Regions from separate parts of the Thauera butanivorans genome, predicted to be linked through region 1. Evidence: predicted binding sites of a transcription regulator. Region 1 holds the regulator's gene; each other region holds the start of a gene.
The links. The regulator sigma-54, encoded in region 1, starts transcription at its own class of promoters, with help from an activator protein. The targets are predictions, from matches to a motif close to TGGCACGCTTNCTGCTNA.

Region 1 (6,537 bases):
CCGAAGATGGTGCGGATGTTGAGGATGCCGAGGCCGCGGACTTCGATGAAGTCCTGCAGCATCGGCGGACAGCGGCCCTCCAGCACGGTCGGGGCGATGCGCGAGAACTCGACGACGTCGTCGGCGACCAGGCCGTGGCCGCGCGAGATCAACTCGAGCGCGAGCTCGGATTTCCCCGCGCCGGAGTCGCCGGTGATCAGCACGCCGACGCCGAGCACGTCCATGAAGACGCCGTGCAGCGAGATCTTCTCGGCCAGCTCGCGCGACAGGTAGAGCCGCAGCTGGTCGATGACGCTGGCCGAAGGCTGGGGGGTGGTGAAGAGCGCGACGTCGTGCGCTTCGCAGACGCCGCGGATGATGTTCGACACCGCGCAGCCGTCGGCGACGATGATCGCCGGCGGCTGGCTGGACAGGATCTCGTTGAGGTGGTGGGCGACCTTGTCGGTGGTCTGGCGCTGGGCCCAGGCCAGTTCGGCGGCGCCGACGATCTGCAGCCGGGAAGGATGGATCAGGTTCAGGTGGCCGACGAGGTCGGCCGGCCAGATCCGTTCTTCGGCCACCGCCAGCACGGCATCCAGCCGTCCGCTGACATGGCTGAGCTGAAGGAGCTCCCGTTCAGCCTCGAACAGCCGCGCGACGCTGGTCTGCCTCATTCATCGGCGCCCCAGTTCACGAACAGCTTGTGGATGTGCGCGGCGTCGGGTGCGTCCAGCAGGGCCTCGCGGAATTCGCGGTCGCTGAACATCTGCGCCAGTTCGGACAACAGCTGCAGATGGGTCTCGTTGGCCTGTTCGGGCACCAGCAGCACGAACAGCATGCTGACCGGCTTGCCGTCGGGCGAATCGAACTGAACCGGCGCCGCCAGGCGGAGAAAGGCGCCCGCCGCGTCCTTGAGGCCCTTGATGCGGCCGTGGGGAATGGCGATACCCTGGCCGAGGCCGGTGGAGCCGAGCCGTTCGCGGGCGAACAGGCTGTCGAATACGAGGCTCTGGGCGATGCCTTGGTTGTTCTCGAACAGCAGGCCTGCTTGTTCGAAGACGCGCTTCTTGCTGCTGGCGTCCAGATCGACCACCACGTTCGACAGTGGCAGGAGTTGAGATATCAGGCTCATTCGCTATGGAGCTTGCGCAGCGCCGTTACCGCTGGCGCCACGTTGGGCGACGGGGGTTGGACCGGGGTGCGTTGAAGCCGCGTCTTGATAAACGCGCGCATTATAACCACACCCCGGAAGGAAAGCCGCAAGAGACGATCCACCGGTTCGCCTTCGAAGCGATGACCGCGTTGCCCAGCCTTGCCGTGCAATGAGCACCGTCTGCGGCTTCGCGTCTTGTCCTCGCTTCGAATGCAAGCCGGTATCAGGCCTCGGGCGGCGCCTGGTGCTTCAGGGCTTCGTGGTTGTGGTCGGCCATTTTCTGCTTGTACTTCTGGACCTGGCGATCGAGCTTGTCGGCCATCGCGTCGATGGCGGCGTACAGGTCGGTATCCTCGCTTTCGACGAAAATGTCCTTGCCGCGCACGTGCAGCGTGACTTCGGCCTTCTGCTGCAGCTTTTCGACCGAGAGGATCACCGCCACGCTGGTGACGTTGTCGAAGTGGCGGATGACGCGGTCGAGCTTGGCGCCGACGTAGTCGCGAATGGCCGGCGTGACTTCGACGTGGCGCCCGGTGATGTTGAGATTCATGCTAACTCCTGTTGTTGTCAGATCGATTTGCGCAAACTGACCGGCGGGATATTGAGTGATTCGCGGTATTTCGCGATGGTGCGACGTGCGACCACGATACCCTGCTGGCCCAGAACTTCTGCAATTCGTGCGTCGGACAAGGGTTTCTTCCTGTCCTCTGCGTCCACCAGCTGGCGGATCAGTGCGCGGATTGCCGTTGAGGAAGCTGCTCCGCCGGTGTCGGTGGAAACGTGGCTGCCAAAGAAATACTTGAGTTCGAACACGCCACGCGGTGTCGCCATGTACTTCTGCGTGGTGACGCGTGATACGGTGGATTCGTGCAGCTCGAGCTGGTCTGCGATCTCCCGGAGGGTCAGTGGCCTCATCGCCACGTCACCATGATCGAAGAACTGTCTTTGCTGGTCAACGATGGCCTGGGACACGCGCAGGATGGTGTCGAAGCGCTGCTGCACGTTCTTGATCAGCCAGCGTGCCTCCTGGAGCTGGCCGGTGAGTCCGCCGCCCTGTCCCCTGTTCTGCTGCAGCAGGCTGGCGTACAGGCGATTGACGCGCAGGCGCGGCATCGCCTCCTGGTTCAGGCTCACGCTCCAGCGCCCGCGGACCTTGCGCACGACGACGTCGGGCAGCACGTAGCGCGTTTCGGAAGCCGAGTGGCGCAGGCCGGGATGCGGGTCCAGGCTGCAGATCAGGGCGTGCGCGGCGCGCAGTTCGTCGTCGTTGCAGCCGGTCAGCTTCTTCAGGCGGACGAAGTTGCGTTCGGCCAGCAGTTCGAGGTGCCCGTCGACGATCTCGAGCGCCAGCATCTGGATCGAGCTTTCGGGCATCGCGCGCAGCTGCAGCGCCAGGCACTCCTGCGGCGTGCGGGCGCCGATGCCCGCCGGGTCGAGGTTCTGCACGTGGCGCAGCGCGATCGACAGATCGTCGAGGTCGATCTCGAGCTCGGGCGGCAGCAGTTCGAGCAGTTCCTCGAGCGGCTGGTACAGGTAGCCGTCGTCGTCGAGCGCTTCGATGATGAAGCGCACCAGTGCGCGGTCGAGGTCGTTCAGCGGCGACAGCGCGACCTGCTGGTCGAGGTGTTCGCGCAGCGACAGCTCGGCGGCCTGGATTTCCTGGAAGTCGACGTCGTCGTCATCGTCGCGCTTGGCCGAGGTGCCGGTGCCGACGTTCGACCAGTCGATGCCTTCGTCGCCGCCTTCGCGCTCGGCTGTACCGCCGTTGTCGCCGTCGCCGCCCCCGTCGGTGTCGGCTTCGCGCTGCTGTTCACGCTCGCGCTCGGCCGGCGAGGAACTGGTTGAGGGTTCGAGCCTGGGCGGCGGCTCGTCGAATTCCTCGCGCTCCAGCATCGGATTCTCGAGCAGGAAGCGCTCGATCTCCTGGTTCAGCTCGATCGTCGACAACTGCAGCAGCTTGATCGACTGCTGCAGTTGCGGCGTCAGCGTGAGGTGCTGGGAAAGCTTGAGCTGGAGACTGGGTTTCATCCTGGACTAGAGGCGGAAATGCTCGCCGAGGTAGACCTGGCGGACTTTTTCGTTGGCGATGATCTCGCCCGGCTGGCCGCTGGCGAGCACGCGGCCTTCGCTGATGATGTAGGCGCGGTCGCAGATGCCGAGCGTCTCGCGGACGTTGTGGTCGGTGATCAGCACGCCGATGCCGCGTTCCTTGAGGAAGCGGATGATCTTCTGGATGTCGATCACCGCGATCGGATCGACGCCGGCGAAGGGCTCGTCGAGCAGGATCAGGCGCGGGTCGGTGGCCAGCGCGCGCGCGATCTCGCAGCGGCGGCGCTCGCCGCCCGACAGCGAGATGGCGGTGTTGTCGCGCAGATGGCTGATGCCGAGCTCTTCGAGCAGCTCCTGCAGGCGCTCGTCCACCTGGCGGTTCTCGAGCCCCTGAAGCTCCAGCACGGCGCGGATGTTCTCGGCCACGGTGAGCTTGCGGAACACGCTCATTTCCTGCGGCAGGTAGGACAGGCCCAGCCGCGCCCGGGCGTGGATCGGCAGGTGGGTCAGGTCCTTGCCGTCGAGGCCGATCTGGCCGCCGTCGGCGCGCACCAGGCCGACGATCATGTAGAAGCAGGTGGTCTTGCCGGCGCCGTTGGGGCCGAGCAGGCCGACGACCTCGCCCGAGCCGACTTCGAAACCGACGTCATGTACGACGGTGCGTGCCTTGTAGCGCTTTTGCAGGCCAGCGACCTTAAGCAGACTCATCGTGGGGCTCTTTCAGCAGCTTGCGGATCAGGTCGGGTGCGAAGCCGCGGGTTTGCAGGAAGCGCGCCTGCCGCGCCCATTCGCGGGCATCGGCGGGCGGCGTGGTGAAGCGGCTGCGCAGCACGCTGCGCGCACGCTCCGATTCCGATTCTGCACATTCGCTGGCGATTGCCTCGTCGACCAGGTCACGGTCGAGGCCACGCCGCGCCATTTCGCTGCGCAGGCGGCTGGCGCCGAAGCGCGCCGCCTTGCTGCGCACGAAAGCCTGGGCGAAGCGTTCGTCGGACTGCAGGCCGAGCTCGCCCATGCGTTCGATCACCGCCCGGATCTCGTCCTCGTCGCCGTAGGCCGCGAGCTTCTTCGCCAGTTCGGCGCGAGAGTGGTCGCGGCGGGCGAGGTGGCGCAGGGCGCGTTCGCGCAGGCTCGGTTCAGCCATGGCAGCCGCTGGTGTCCCTGTCAGGCCTCGTCCGCCGCGACGGCCGGGGCTGCGCCGCCCGACGGCATTTCGGGCAGGCTGACGGCGGCACGGACCTTGTTCTCGATCTCGCGTGCCAGCGCCGGGTTGTTGCGCAGGAACTCGCGCGAGTTGTCCTTGCCCTGGCCGATCTTGTCGCCGTTGTAGGAATACCATGCGCCGGACTTGTCGACGATCTTGTGCACCACGCCGAGGTCGATGATCTCGCCTTCGCGCGAGATGCCTTCGCCGTACAGGATGTCGAAGTGCGCTTCCTTGAACGGCGGTGAGACCTTGTTCTTGACGACCTTGACGCGGGTCTCGGAGCCGACCACCTCGTCGCCCTTCTTGATCGTGCCGGTGCGGCGGATGTCCATGCGCACCGAGGCGTAGAACTTCAGCGCGTTGCCGCCGGTGGTGGTCTCGGGGCTGCCGAACATGACGCCGATCTTCATGCGGATCTGGTTGATGAAGATCACCAGCGTGTTGGTGCGCTTGATGTTGGCGGTCAGCTTGCGCAGCGCCTGCGACATCAGGCGGGCCTGCAGGCCGGGCAGCTGGTCGCCCATCTCGCCTTCGATTTCGGCCTTGGGCGTCAGCGCGGCGACCGAGTCGACGACGACGATGTCGACGCCGCCCGAGCGCACCAGCATGTCGGCGATCTCGAGCGCCTGTTCGCCGGTGTCGGGCTGCGAGATCAGCAGGTCCTCGATATTGACGCCGAGCTTCTCGGCGTAGCCGACGTCGAGCGCATGCTCGGCGTCGATGAAGGCGGCGGTACCGCCGAGCTTCTGCATCTCGGCGATGACCTGCAGCGTCAGCGTGGTCTTGCCGGAGGATTCAGGACCGTAGATCTCGACCACGCGGCCGCGCGGCAGGCCGCCGAGGCCGAGTGCGATGTCGAGGCCGAGCGAGCCGGTGGAGACGGTCTGGATGTCGCGCTCGACGTTGCCGTCGCCCATGCGCATGATCGAGCCCTTGCCGAACTGCTTTTCGATCTGCGAGAGCGCGGCGGCGAGTGCCTTGGCCTTGTTGTCGTCCATGAAAACTTTTCCTGAGTGATGGGCGGATTATGGCACAGAGCTTGCAGGGATTTTCGGCGGCGAGCTGTCGCAGCCCTGAACAAGGTCTCTGACGGCGTCAGCTTAGCATCTGTATTTATATACAGCAAATATGTCATGCAATATCCGCGCCAGCCAGTTCGATCAAGCGGCGCAGCGCCTGGATGACGGTCTGGCGCCGCACTGCCTCGCGGTCGCCGGCCAGCTGCAGCGTCTGCACCAGCGTGGCCGCGCCGCGCCGCGCCCAGGCCACGCACACCATGCCGACGGGCTTTGCCGGCGTGCCGCCGCCGGGGCCGGCGACGCCGGAAACGGCGATCGCGACGTCTGCCGTGCTGTGGATCAGCGCGCCTTCCGCCATTTCGGTGACGGTCGCTTCGCTGACGGCGCCATGCGCTTCGAGGGTCGTGGCGGCGACGCCCAGCATGTCGGTCTTGGCCGCGTTGGAATAGGTCACGAAGCCGCGGTCGAACCAGGCCGAGCTGCCGCTGGTGGCGGTGACGGTCGCCGCGATCCAGCCGCCGGTGCAGGATTCCGCGGTGGCCAGCAGCCAGCCCCGCGCGGCCAGCGCGGCACCGGCCGCGGCCGAGAGTTCGTTCAGTTCGCTATCCATCGTTCGCATGTGTGCTGAAGGGGGGACCGGGGCTGGTCAGCGGCCGAACAGCTGGACCAGGATGGCCAGCACGAGCAGGGTGTAGCCGGCGGCGATGATGTCGTCGAACATCACGCCGAAGCCGCCCTTGAAGCTGCGGTCGGCCCAGCGCACCGGCGGCGGCTTGACGATGTCGAAGAAGCGGAACAGCGCCACCGCGACCGCCTGCCAGCCCAGCGTCGCCGGCGTGAATGCCAGCACCAGCCAGATCGCCACCATCTCGTCCCAGACGATGCCGCCGTGGTCGGGCACGCCGAGCGTGCGGCCGGTGCGTTCGGCGGCGAGCACGCCGACGATGAACAGGCTGGCAAGAAAGGCCAGGAAGACGAACTCCGACAGCGGCGCGCTGAGCAGCGGATACAGCGCCCAGCCCAGCAGCGTGCCCGCCGTGCCCGGCGCCCATGGCGACAGGCCGGAGCCGAAGCCGAGCGAGATGAAGTGGGCGGGGTGGCTCATCATCAGTTTCAGAGTGGGGCGCATC
Region 2 (6,537 bases), 170 kb from region 1:
CTCCAGCGTGTCGGTGCCGTGGGTGACGACGACACCGTCGATGTCGCCGTCATCGGCCAGCGCCTGCACGCGCCGCAGCAGCGGCAGCCAGTGGGCCGGGCCCATGTCCTTGCTGTCGATGTTGAACAATTGCTCGGCGTGCAATTCGGCCAGCGCGGACAGCTGCGGCACGGCACCGAGCAGTTCTGCGGCGCCCAACTGCCCGGCGGTGTAGCCGGTGGTGTCGGTCGGCGAGGCGGCGGTGCCGGCGATGGTGCCGCCGGTGGCGACGAGGGCGATGCGGGGTCTGCGCATGTTCGGGCTGCGGGCCTGGGCGGTTCCTGAATAGATGAGGGCCGGAGGCACGGAGCCCGCCAGCCTGCCCGCGATTCTACGGGATGGCGCGTTTGCCGGTGTGGCTTCGAGCGCGTGGTGAATATGCCATCGATGTCGTTTGCGTCGACAATGACGAATTCCACGGAGGCCTTTCGGTATACCCCCATATACTCGCTCCACCCTCCCGAAACCGGACGACCCCTTGCCCATGAAACGCCCTGCCCGACTGCTGGCCCGTATGCTCGCCACCGGTGCCGTCTCGCTGCTCCTGTCCGTGCCTGCGCTGGCCGACCCGGCGGCGGCCAGCCGCTATTACGAGGACGGGCTGAAGCGTTTCGAGGCGCAGGATGTCGCCGGTGCCATCATCCAGCTCAAGAACGCCCTGCAACAGGACCGCAACATGCTGGCCGCCCACCTGCTGCTGGCGCGCGCCTACCTCAGCGACGGGGACGTCGGCCCGGCGGAAGTCGAATTCCGCGAAGCGCTCCGGCTCGGCGTGAGCCGCGCCGAAGTGGCGGTGCCGATGGCGCGCATCTATCTGCTGCAGGGGAAGCCGGCGGTGCTGCTGCAATCGATTCCGGCGGAAGGCCTGCCGGCCGGCGTCCGCCTCGATGTGCTGACGCTGCGCGGCGTGGCCCATGCCGCGCTGGGACAGCGTGCCGAGGCCGAGCGCAGCTTTGCCGAAGCACGTGCGCTCGATCCGGCTTCGCCCGTCCCTCTTGCGGCGGAAGTGCCGATGCTGATCGGAAGGGGAGACCTGGCTCGTGCACGGCAGCTTGCGGAGCAGGCGGTGGAGCACGGCCCGGAATACGCGATGGCCTTCAATGCGCGTGCTTCGGTGGCGCATGCCACCGGCGAGCTGGCGACGGCGCTGATGGACTACGAGCGCGCGATCGCGCTCGATCCCGCTCTGATCGATGCCGCCGTCGCACGGGCCGGCATCCTGGTCGACCTGGGGCGTGATGACGAAGCGCGGGCCGCGCTGGCCGCCATCGGGGCAGGGCCGATCGAGCCGCGGGTGTCCTACCTGCTTGCCCTGCTCGCCGACAGGCAGGGCAAGCGTGCGGAGGCGGCACGCCACCTGGCAGAGGCGGGCGGCCTGGTCGATGCCCTGCCCGCGGAATGGGTTGCCGGCCACGAGCAACTGCTGATGGTCGGTGCGCTGGCGCACCACGCCGGACGGCAGCTCGAGAAGGCCAAGAAGTATCTCGAAACGACGGTTTCCCGCTACCCGAACAATCTCGGCGCGCGCAAATTGCTGGCCTCGGTCTATCTGGACATGAGCGACTACGCACGCGCGACCGGCATGCTCGAGCATGTGCTCCGGCTGCAGCCGGAAGACCCGCAGGCGCTGCAGTTGCTGGGGCGCGTCAACCTCGCCCAGCGGCGCTATGGCAAGGCGAGTGAATTGCTCGAAAAGGCCGCGCAGGGCGGGGATGTCGGGGCGCAGGCCGCACTCGGATTCAGCCGCCTGGGCGGTGGCGACACGGCGGCTGCGATCGAAAGCCTGCAGGCCGTGTTCGACAAGACGCCTGGCGACTTCGTCGTCGCCAACGCGCTTGCGAACACCTTGATGCGGCAAGGCGAAGGCAAGGCCGCGCTGGCCGTCGCCCTGCGTGCCGCCGAAGCCGCGCCCGGCAATCCCGCGGTGCTGAATCTGCTGGGGGCCATCCAGGTCGCCAGCGGAAATCCGGTCGAAGGGCGCAAGGCCTACGCGGCGGCGCTGGCGAGCGACGCGAACTTCATGCCTGCGCGCCTGAACATGGCGCGTCTCGACGTTGCGGAAGGGCGCCTCGACGAGGCGCGCCGCACCTATGCCGCAATGCTGAAGCAGAACCGCAACGACACCGTGGCCATGTATGAGTCGGGCATGCTCGAACAGGGGGTCGGCAATATCGGCGAGGCGATTCGCTGGTTCGAGAAGGCGGTGGCCGAACGCCCGCGGGACCCGCGCTTCGGGGTGGCGCTGGTCAAGGCGAGGGCGGCGGCCGGCGATAAGGCGGGCGCCCTCGATGCGGCGAAGGCCCTGGCGCCGCAGTGGGGTTCCGACCTGCTGGTGCTGGCCACGCTGGCCGAGGCGCAGATCGACATCGGCGACAACAAGGCGGCCCGGCAGACCTTGCGCGAAATGACCGTGCTTGCCGAATACGACGTATCGCGGCTGGTGAGCATCGGCTATCTCCAACTCCGGGCGGCCAATCCCTCGGGGGCGAGCTATGCCGCGCAGAAGGCGCTGCAGGGCAGGCCCGGGGACGAGGCTGCGATGGTGCTGGAAACGGAGGCGGCCCTTGCCGATCCGGGCGTGGAGCCGGCGACGATCGACGGCCTGGTGGCGGCGCTGCGCAAGGAGCATCCGGCCAGTGCGAGCGGCCTGCGCCTGGCGGGAGATCTCGCGGTGCGCCGCAAGCGCCTCGCCGAAGCAGCGCAGCTGTACCGCGACGCCTTCGAGCTTCAGCCCTCGTTCGATGTGCTCCAGCGCCGCGCCAGCGTTGCCGTGCTGCAGGGCGAGCCGAAATCTGCCGTGCCGGTGCTGAGGCGCTGGCTGGAGGAGAAGCGGGGCGAGGAAGCGAGCGTGCGGGAAATGCTGGCCGAACTCTGGATGCGCGATGGCAACTGGAAGGCCGCGCGGGAGGAGTACGAGAAGCTGGTGGCCGAGGGCCGGGCCGGGGCGAACGTCCTCAACAATCTGGCAAACGTGCTGCTGGTGCAGGGCGAGGGCGACCCGGTGCGCCTGGCGGAGCAGGCCTTGGCTCTGGAACCGGGGAACGTCGGCATCGCCGATACCCTGGGTTGGGCGCTGGCGCAGGCCGGCCGCTTCGACGAGGCCATGCGCCACTTGCGCGATGCTCGCCTGCGCGCGCCGGAAGATCCCGAGATCCGCTGGCATCTCGGCTATGTGCTGGCGAAGCTGGGACGGGCACAGGAAGCCCGGGCCGAGCTGCAGTTCGCATTGAAGGCGTCTCCGGCTGCCTCCTGGGCCGGGGAGGCCAGAAAGCTGCTGGAGCAGCTCGGATAGTGTCGGAAAAATTGACGCACGTGCTGCGGGTATCCCTGCCGAATTATGTAACTAATTGATAAATATGGTGCGAAGAAGATTGGCTCGTTTTTTGCTGAAAAGGCAAAAAAGCAAGCCAATTTAAGGAATGACCATGAAAACGATAATTTCGAAGTCCGCTCTTGCCATCGCTCTGTGTGCCGCTTCGCTCTCCGCGATGGCGGCGACCAACTGGAACCTGACCAACTCCGCCGCCAACGAGCCCCAGGTGACGGGCTGGAAGGCTACGGGCAATACCTCGGATATCTACAAGACCTCGGTCGGATACTGGGCGGGCAATGGCATCGGCGTTGGCGGGGAGTCCGCGACCGGCAATCAGCATGCGCTCGACAACAAGGACGGATTCGAGGTCGCGCTGCTGAGCTTCGACGAAGCGGTCCGGCTGGAGAGCGTCAGGGCGGGCTTCGCCACCACCGATTCCGACATTTTCGTCATGGCGTTTACCGGCTTCGGTTCGCTGACGGCAACCCAGTCTCTCGATGGCGGTACGTTTGCCAACCTCACCAGCCGCGGCTGGACGCTGATCGGCAACTACGCGAACATCGGCACCGCCACCAAGGATCTGGGCACGGCTGCGGGGGACATCTATTCGAGCTTCTGGCTGATCGGGGCGGGTGGGTATCTGGCCAACTCCGGCGTGAATTCGGGAGACATCAGAAATGGTTCCGCAGTCGGTTTCGATAAATGCTCTGGAACGGGTAAAAACCAGGTGTGCGGGAAATACGACTACCTGAAGCTGGCCAGCGTCGGCGGCACGATCAAGCCCAACAATGGCGGTGGCAACGTGCCCGAGCCCGGTTCGCTGGCACTGGCCGGCATTGCCCTGCTCGGCATGGTCGGCATGCGCCGCCGCAAGAACGCGGCCTGAAGCTCGGGCGGATCTTTTGCCAAGTGCGGCGCCGAAAGGCGCCGTTTTTTTTCGCCTGTGCTCAGCCGGGCGTGGCGTCCGTGGCGGCCTCCTCCTGCTGCAGCAGCCACATCTGCGCGTAGGCGCCGCCGCTTGCCAGCAGGGCGCCGTGCCGTCCGCGTTCGACGATGCGGCCGCCGTCGAGCACGATGATTTCGTCCGCATCCATGATCGTCGACAGCCGGTGGGCGATGACGAGCGCGGTGCGGCCTTCGGCGGCGCGTTCGATCTGGGCCTGGATGGCTTTCTCGGTCCTGGAGTCCAGCGCCGAGGTGGCTTCGTCGAAGATCAGGATCGCGGGGTTCTTCAGCAGCGCGCGGGCGATCGCGACGCGCTGTTTTTCGCCGCCCGACAGTTTCAGGCCGCGCTCGCCGACGCGGGTTTCGTAGCCGTCCGGCAACTGGCGGATGAAGTTTTCCAACTGGGCGGCACGCGCGGCGGCTTCGACTTCTTCCCGGCTTGCGCCCGGGCGGCCGTACTGGATGTTGTAGAACAGGGTGTCGTTGAACAGCACCGTATCCTGCGGCACGATGCCGATCGCCGCGCGCAGGCTGTCCTGCGACAACTGGCGGATGTCGTGGCCATTGACCCGGATCGCGCCCTGCTGCACGTCGTAGAAGCGGTACAGCAGGCGCGCCAGGGTCGATTTGCCCGAGCCGGAATGGCCGACGACCGCCACCGTGCTGCCGGCGGGAATGTCGAAGCCGAGGTCGAACAGGATCGGGCGCTTGGCGTCGTAGGCGAAGCCGACGCCCTCGAAGCGCACGCTCGCCGGACCGGGGGGCAGCGTGAGCGCATCCGGTGCGTCGGCGATTTCGCGGTGCTGGTTCATCAGCCCGAACATGCGTTCGATGTCGGTCAGCGCCTGGCGGATTTCGCGGTAGATCACGCCGAGGAAGTTCAGCGGAATGTAGAGCTGGATCAGGAAGGCGTTCACCAGCACGATGTCGCCGATCGTCATCTCGCCGCTCGCCACCCGGATCGCGGCCTGCCACATCATCGCCGTGACGGCGACCGCGATGATCGCCGCCTGGCCGATGTTGAGGCCGGACAGCGAATACTGGTTGGTGATCTGGGCCTGCATCCACTTGCCGAGCTGTTCGTCGTAGCGGCGCGCCTCGAATTCCTCGTTGTTGAAGTACTTGACTGTCTCGAAGTTGATCAGGCTGTCGATCGCGCGCGCGTTGGCGGCCGAGTCGAGTTCGTTGGTGCGCCGGCGCAGCAGCGTGCGCCAGTTGGTGACCTTGACGGTGAAGGTGACGTAGGCCGCCAGCGCCGCCAGCGTGATCAGCGCGAACACCGGGTCGTACTGCACCAGCAGGATGCCGATGACGAGGCCGATCTCGATCAGCGTCGGCAGGATCGAATACAGCGTGTAGCTGATCAGCGAGCCGATCGAGCGGGTGCCGCGCTCGATGTCGCGCGTCAGGCCGCCGGTCTGGCGCTCCAGGTGGAAGCGCAGCGACAGCGCATGCAGATGGCGGAACACGCGCAGCGAAATCTCGCGTACCGCCTGCTGGGTGACGCGGGCGAAGACGATTTCGCGCAGTTCGGTGAACAGCGAGGTCGAGAAGCGGAACACGCCATAGGCGAGCAGCAGCGAAGCGGGCACGATGATGAAAGCCTGTTCGCGCGTGATGCTCAGGTCGTCGATCAGGTGCTTGAAGACGATCGGCACCGTCACGTTGGCGCCCTTGGCCGCCAGCAGACAGCCGAGCGCGAAGATCACCCTGCCCTTGTAGGCCCAGATGAAGGGAAACAGGCTTTTCAGCGTCTGCCAGTCATGGCGCTCGGTGGGTTCGGGGCCGGGCAGGGCGGTGGCGGAGGAGCGTCTCATGGTTTCGTCGGGATGGGCGGCAAGCGCGCGATTCTGTTGCCCGGGCTGCGGCGAGTCAAACCGAAGGCCGGTTGATGGATCGGGCTTGACACAAAATAAATTGAACGTATGATTAAAACAATCGTTTGAATTGAGGGCGCCGATGTCCACCGAGCCACACCTGCCGCAGTCCGAAACGCGCGATCGCATCCTCGATGCCGCCGAACGGCTGTTCATGGAGCACGGCTTCGAAGGCACGTCGATGCGCCTGATCACCGGTGCTGCGAATGCCAACCTGGCTGCGGTGAATTACCACTTCGGCAGCAAGGACGCGCTGATCCAGGCCGTGTTCCGCCGCCGCATGACGGCATTGAACGAGGCCCGGCTGGCAGCGCTCGATCGTCTGGAGGCGGAAGCCGGCGGCGAGGCGGTCAAGCCCAGCCG
Region 3 (6,537 bases), 540 kb from region 1:
GCCACTTCGACCTGCACGAAGCTGTCACCGACTTCGGTCACGCGGCCGGCGATGCCGCCACCGGTGATGACTTCGTCACCCTTGGCCAGGGCTTCGACCATGGCCTTGTGTTCCTTGGCGCGCTTCATCTGCGGGCGGATCATCAGGAACCACAGCACCACGAACATCAGGATCAGGGGCAGCAGGCCCATCAGGCCGCCGGTCGGGTCGCTGCCCGCAGCTTGGGCATAGGCATTGGAAATCAGCACGTTGGTTACTCCGGGTTAGCGAAAAAGCGCTCGATTATAGCAGTTGCCGGCGAGTGCTCCGGCCGGGTGAGACGTTGCCGGGCGCGCGGGGTTCAATGCGCGCCTCGTGCGCGTTCCTCGCGGAAGCGGCGCACATGGGCCTCGAAAGCCTGGCCGGCGATGGCTTCGCGCAGTTCGGCCGTCAAGGTCTGGTAGTAGCGCAGGTTGTGCACCGTGTTGAGCATGCTGCCGAGAATCTCGCCGGTACGGTGCAGGTGGTGCAGGTAGGCGCGGCTGAAGTTGCGGCAGGTATAGCAGTCGCAGGATGGATCGAGCGGGCGGGGGTCGGCCTTGTGCACCGCATTCTTGATCTTGACGTCGCCGTAGCGGGTGAACAGCCAGCCGTTGCGTGCGTTTCGGGTCGGCATCACGCAGTCGAACATGTCGATGCCGGCGGCCACGCCTTCGACGATGTCCTCGGGCGTGCCCACGCCCATCAGGTAGCGCGGCTTGTGCTTCGGCAGGCGCGGCGCGGTGTGGGCGAGGATGCGCGCCATGTCTTCCTTCGGCTCGCCAACCGACAGCCCGCCGATGGCGAAGCCGTGGAAGCCGATGTCTTCCAGCGCGCCGAGCGATTCGTCGCGCAGGTCCTCGTACATGCCGCCCTGGACGATGCCGAACAGGGCGTTGGGGTTCTCGAGGCGGTCGAACTCGTCGCGCGAGCGGCGCGCCCAGCGCTGCGACAGCCGCATCGACTTCGCCGCCTCGTCGCGGCTGGCGGGGTAGGGCGTGCATTCGTCGAAGATCATGACGATGTCCGAGTTCAGCACGGCCTGGATCTGCATCGAGATTTCCGGCGTCAGGAACAGCTTTGCGCCGTCGATCGGGCTGGCGAACTTCACTCCTTCCTCGCTGATCTTGCGCAGCGCGCCCAGGCTGAAGACCTGGAAGCCGCCCGAGTCGGTGAGGATGGGCTTGTCCCAGGCCATGAAGCGGTGCAGGCCCTCGTGCGCGCGGATGATGTCCAGCCCCGGGCGCAGCCACAGGTGGAAGGTGTTGCCGAGGCAGATCTGCGCGCCGATGTCGGCGAGCATGGACGGCGTCATCGCCTTGACCGTGCCGTAGGTGCCCACCGGCATGAAGACCGGTGTTTCGACCGTGCCGTGGTTCAGCGTCAGGCGGCCGCGGCGGGCGCCGCCGTCGGTGGTGAGGAGTTCAAACTGCATCGTGTTCGGCGTTTTCGTTGCGGGTGAGGAACATCGCGTCGCCGTAGCTAAAGAAGCGGTAGCGCCGGGCGATGGCGTGGGCGTAGGCACGGCGGATCTCGTCCATGCCGGCGAAGGCGGAGACGAGCATCAACAGCGTGGACTTGGGCAGGTGGAAATTGGTGATGAGCGCATCGACGACCTGGAAGTGGAAGCCGGGCAGGATGAATATCTCGGTCTCGCCGCTGCCGGCGGTGAGCGGGCCGTCCTGCGCAGCGGCCTCCAGCGCCCGCATGCTGGTGGTGCCGACGGCGATGACGCGGCCGCCGGCGGTGCGGGCGGCCGCGATGGCATCGACCGTCTGCTGCGGGATCACGTAGCGCTCGCGGTGCATGCGGTGTTGACCGAGGTCGTCGACGCGCACCGGCTGGAAGGTGCCGGCGCCGACGTGCAGCGTCAGCCAGGCGCAGCGCGCGCCCTTTGCCGCGAGGCGGGCGAGGGTGGCTTCGTCGAAATGCAGGCCGGCAGTCGGTGCGGCGACCGAGCCGGGCTCGCGCGCGAACACGGTCTGGTAGCGGCTTTCGTCGTCGTCACCGGCGGCGCGCTGGATGTAGGGCGGCAGCGGCAGCTTGCCGTGGCGTTCCAGCAATTCGAACAGGCCTTCGCCGGCGGGAAAGCGCAGGTGGTAGAACTCGCCGGCGCGGCCGAGCACCTCGACCTCGAAGGCATCGGCCAGGCGCAGCGTGCTGCCGGTTCTGGGCGACTTGCTCGCGCGTACCTGGGCGAGCGCTTCGTGCGGGCCGACGGCGCGCTCGATCAGCACTTCGACCTGGCCGCCGCTGGCCTTGACGCCGTGCAGGCGGGCATGGATCACGCGGGTGTCGTTGAACACCAGCAGGTCGTTCGGGCCGATCAGCTCGGGCAGATCGGCAAAGTGGCGATCGAGAAGGGGCACGTCCTTGTCCGCGGGCACGACCAGCAGGCGGCTTGCGCTGCGCTCGGCGAGCGGCGCCTGGGCGATCAGTTCCGGCGGCAGGGGATAGTCGAAATCGTTCAGCGTGAGCTGCATGTGATCAGGGGATGATGTTGAATGGAAGGCTGCAGGCGCAGCCTGCGCTCGGCCCTCGGCGTCCTGCTTGCCGCGGCGAGCAGTATTCGTGGATAATGCGCGCCTTCCTTGCCGGGATGGCGGAATCGGTAGACGCAGCGGATTCAAAATCCGCCGCCGCAAGGTGTGTGGGTTCGAGTCCCACTCCCGGCACCATGAATGAAATCAAAGGGCTGCCTGACTCCGGCACGGCGAAAGCCGGCCATTCTAGAGTTTTTGCTGCAAGTTTGCAGCACCAAGCCCGGTTTCCTCCTCCTCTGGCCCATATCTGGTACCACAGCGCTTCGGCGGCATTCGCTGCAGGCGCGAGGATGTCATGGCGCTCAATCTCGAGCGGCATGCACCTGCCATCGAGCGACCCCAGGCACCATTCTGGTGATCCGGGCACCGTTGTAGTGCGTCGGTCGTGGGCGGCCTGAGCCCTTGCTCCCCGGAAACACGCTCATTTCTCCCTGATTTCATTACTGGCACGAGACCTGCTTTATAGCCATTGCTCGCCAGCAACGGCGCTGCGAGCGAGAACCTCCGCCAATGACGGTGGATGCTGGTGGACATGGCCCTGCTTCGGTCCGTGTCGGCCACGGAATCCATCTGATTTCGAACCGCGTTCCGCGGAGGTCTTCATGCTTGCGCCGGGTCGAATCCGCTGCGCCGGTATCGCCAGCCTCCCGGGGCCCGAATGAGTGATACCCGCATGAAGATCGTTCTCGTTGGCCACGGTATGGTCGGCCACAAGTTCCTCGAAGCGCTCCGGCAGTTGCAGTTTCCGGCAGCCGACGTCACCGTGTTGGGCGAGGAGCCGCGTACGGCTTACGACCGCGTACATCTGTCGGATTTCTTTGCCGGCAAGACGGCGGAAGACCTGTCGCTGGTCGAGCCCGGTTTTTTCGCCGACACCGGCTTCGATCTGCGTCTGAACAGCCGTGCGGCGGCCATCGATCGCCGCGCGAAAACGGTGACGACGCAGGACGGTGTCACCCTCTCCTACGACAAGCTGGTGCTGGCCACCGGGTCCTATCCTTTCGTGCCGCCGGTCAAGGGTAGCGACCGTGGGCAATGTTTCGTCTATCGCACGATCGAGGACCTCGAGGCGATGAAGGAGGCCAGCGCGATCTCGCGCAAGGGCGTCGTGGTGGGCGGTGGGCTGCTTGGCCTGGAGTGTGCCAAGGCCTTGCGCGACCTTGGCCTGGAGACCCATGTGGTCGAGTTTGCGCCGCGGCTGATGGCGGTGCAGGTCGACGACGATGGCGGGCGCATCCTGCGCAGCAAGATCGAGGCGCTGGGCGTGCAGGTGCATACCGAGCGCAACACCCTGGAGATCACCGACGGCCGCCAGGCCCGCCACCGGATGGTGTTCGCTGATGGCAGCCATCTGGAAACCGACATGATCGTGTTCTCCGCCGGCATCCGCCCGCGCGACGAACTGGCGCGCCAGAATGCGCTCGCGGTCGGCGCCCGCGGCGGTATCGCGATCGACGACCAGTGTCGCACCAGCGACCCGGACATCTACGCCATCGGCGAATGCGCGGCCTGGCGCGACCAGACTTTCGGTCTGGTCGCGCCAGGCTACGAGATGGCGCGTATTGCCGCGCGCCAGCTTGCGGGTGAGGCCGGGGCGGTTTTCGCCGGCGCCGACATGAGCACCAAGCTCAAGCTGATGGGGGTCGATGTGGCCAGCATCGGCGACGCCCACGGTCGGACGCCGGGCTGTCGCAGCTTCCGTTATACCGACGAATGCAAGCAGATCTACAAGAAGATCGTCGTCAGCGCCGACGGCAAGCACCTGCTCGGCGCAGTGCTGGTGGGCAATGCCGACGAATATGGCACCCTGCTGCAGATGGCCCTGAACGGCATCGCGCTGCCGGAGGCTCCGGAGTTCCTGATCCTGCCGGCAGGGGACGGCAAGGCCCGGCCCGGCCTCGGTGCGCATGAGCTGCCCGACAGTGCGCAGATCTGCTCGTGCAACAACGTCAGCAAGGAGCAGATCTGCACTGCGGTGGCCGAGGGCGCAACCAGCATCGGCGAGATCAAGGCCTGCACCCAGGCCGGCGCCACCTGCGGCGGCTGCGTGCCGCTGGTGACGCAGATCATGAAGGCCGAAATGGCCAAGCTCGGCATGGCGGTAACCGACCACCTGTGCGAGCATTTCCCCCATTCGCGCCAGGAACTGTATCACCTGGTGCGCGTCGGCGGGATCCGCAGCTTCGATGAACTGCTCGCCCGCCACGGCCGCGGTCTGGGCTGCGACATCTGCAAGCCGACCGCGGCCTCGATCTTCGCCTCGTGCTGGAACGACTTCGTGCTCAAGGGCGAGCTTGCCAGCCTGCAGGACAGCAACGACTACTTCCTCGGCAACATCCAGAAGGACGGCAGCTACTCGGTGGTGCCGCGCATGCCCGGTGGCGAGGTGACGCCCGACGGCTTGATCGCAGTCGCCCAGGTGGCGAAGAAGTACGGCCTCTACACCAAGATCACCGGTGGCCAGCGGGTGGACCTGTTCGGCGCCCGTGTCGAGCAGTTGCCGTTGATCTGGGAAGAGCTGATCGCCGCCGGCTTCGAATCCGGCCATGCCTACGGCAAGTCGCTGCGCACGGTGAAGAGCTGTGTCGGCTCGACCTGGTGCCGCTACGGCGTGCAGGACTCGGTGGGCTTGGCGGTCGAACTGGAGAACCGCTACAAGGGCCTGCGCGCACCGCACAAGATCAAGTTCGGCGTCTCCGGCTGCACCCGCGAATGCGCAGAGGCGCAGGGCAAGGACGTCGGCATCATTGCCACCGAGCGCGGCTGGAACCTCTACGTCTGCGGCAACGGCGGCATGAAGCCGCGCCACGCCGAGCTGATCGCCAGCGATCTCGACAAGACCGCCCTGGTGCGTCTGATCGATCGCTTCCTGATGTTCTACGTGCGCACTGCCGACCGCCTGCAGCGCACCAGCACCTGGCGCGACAACCTCGAAGGCGGGCTGGATTACCTGAAGGCGGTGCTGATCGACGATTCGCTGGGCATCGGCGACGAACTCGAGCGCCAGATGCAGCACGTGGTCGATACCTACCAGTGCGAGTGGAAGACCGCGGTCACCGACCCCGGCGTGCGCAGGCGCTTCCGCAGTTTCGTGAACGACCCGCAGCCCGACGCGCGCATCGTCTTCGTCGAGGAGCGCGGCCAGATCCGGCCCGCCCGCGCCGACGAGCGCGTCCCGGCGTTGGCGGCAACTGCCGAACTGAGCACCTGAATCCACCGAGGAACACCCCATGAGTACCAAGAAACCGCGCTGGACCGCCGTCTGCAAAATCGGCGACATCTTGCCCGGCACCGGCGTCTGTGCGCTGGTGGAGGACCACCACGTTGCTGTCTTCCGCCTGGGCGAGGACGGCTTCTACGCCATCGACAACATCGACCCCCGCTCCGGCGCCAGCGTGCTGTCGCGCGGGCTGATCGGGAATCTCGGCGAGCATCTCGTCGTCGCCTCGCCGCTGTACAAGAACCACTTCGACCTGCGCACCGGCGCCTGCCTGGAGGCGCCCGAGCATTCGGTGCGTGCGCACCGGGTGCAGGTGCGCGGTGAAGCGGTCTTCGTTTCCCTTTCCACCCTTTCCTGATCCAAGACCATTTTCCGAGAGGTCCTTCATGGCATACCTGGCTCCTGCCGAATTCGTCACCAAGATGATCGACGCCGGCGAATCCAAACTCCTGATGTCCACCCGCGACACCCTGATCCGTGCCTACATGGCCGGCGCCATCCTGGCATTGGCTGCGGCCTTCGCCGTGTCGGTGACGGTCAACACCGGCAATCCGCTGCTCGGCGCGCTGCTCTTCCCGGTCGGCTTCTGCATGCTCTACCTGCTCGGCTTCGACCTGCTCACCGGCGTGTTCACGCTGGCACCGCTGGCGGTCTTCGACCGCCGGCCCGGCGCCACCTGGGGCGGGGTGATGCGCAACTGGTCGCTGGTGTTCATCGGCAACTTCGGCGGTGCGATCACGGTGGCGGTGTTCATGG

Region 2: a site for sigma-54 is predicted at 3,412-3,429, ahead of ACNQFN_RS04180 (PEP-CTERM sorting domain-containing protein). Genes of this name have one in related genera too.
Region 3: a site for sigma-54 is predicted at 3,006-3,023, ahead of nirB (nitrite reductase large subunit NirB). Genes of this name have one in related genera too.

Annotation. Positions count from the first base shown of each region.
Region 1 covers NZ_CP183038.1:697,331-703,867, forward strand. The annotation lists gene hprK (HPr(Ser) kinase/phosphatase) at 1-653, opposite strand, end outside; gene ptsN (PTS IIA-like nitrogen regulatory protein PtsN) at 650-1,111, opposite strand; gene hpf (ribosome hibernation-promoting factor, HPF/YfiA family) at 1,356-1,682, opposite strand; gene ACNQFN_RS03390 (RNA polymerase factor sigma-54) at 1,700-3,160, opposite strand; gene lptB (LPS export ABC transporter ATP-binding protein) at 3,167-3,889, opposite strand; gene recX (recombination regulator RecX) at 3,876-4,325, opposite strand; gene recA (recombinase RecA) at 4,346-5,386, opposite strand; gene ACNQFN_RS03410 (CinA family protein) at 5,520-6,017, opposite strand; gene ACNQFN_RS03415 (phosphatidylglycerophosphatase A) at 6,054-6,536, opposite strand.
Region 2 covers NZ_CP183038.1:867,262-873,798, forward strand. The annotation lists gene ACNQFN_RS04170 (asparaginase) at 1-294, opposite strand, end outside; gene prsT (XrtA/PEP-CTERM system TPR-repeat protein PrsT) at 524-3,331, shown strand; gene ACNQFN_RS04180 (PEP-CTERM sorting domain-containing protein) at 3,465-4,238, shown strand; gene ACNQFN_RS04185 (ABCB family ABC transporter ATP-binding protein/permease) at 4,300-6,114, opposite strand; gene ACNQFN_RS04190 (TetR/AcrR family transcriptional regulator) at 6,257-6,537, shown strand, end outside.
Region 3 covers NZ_CP183038.1:1,242,107-1,248,643, forward strand. The annotation lists gene yajC (preprotein translocase subunit YajC) at 1-248, opposite strand, end outside; gene tgt (tRNA guanosine(34) transglycosylase Tgt) at 341-1,453, opposite strand; gene queA (tRNA preQ1(34) S-adenosylmethionine ribosyltransferase-isomerase QueA) at 1,443-2,501, opposite strand; tRNA gene ACNQFN_RS05980 (tRNA-Leu) at 2,612-2,696, shown strand; gene nirB (nitrite reductase large subunit NirB) at 3,235-5,772, shown strand; gene nirD (nitrite reductase small subunit NirD) at 5,792-6,139, shown strand; gene ACNQFN_RS05995 (formate/nitrite transporter family protein) at 6,168-6,537, shown strand, end outside.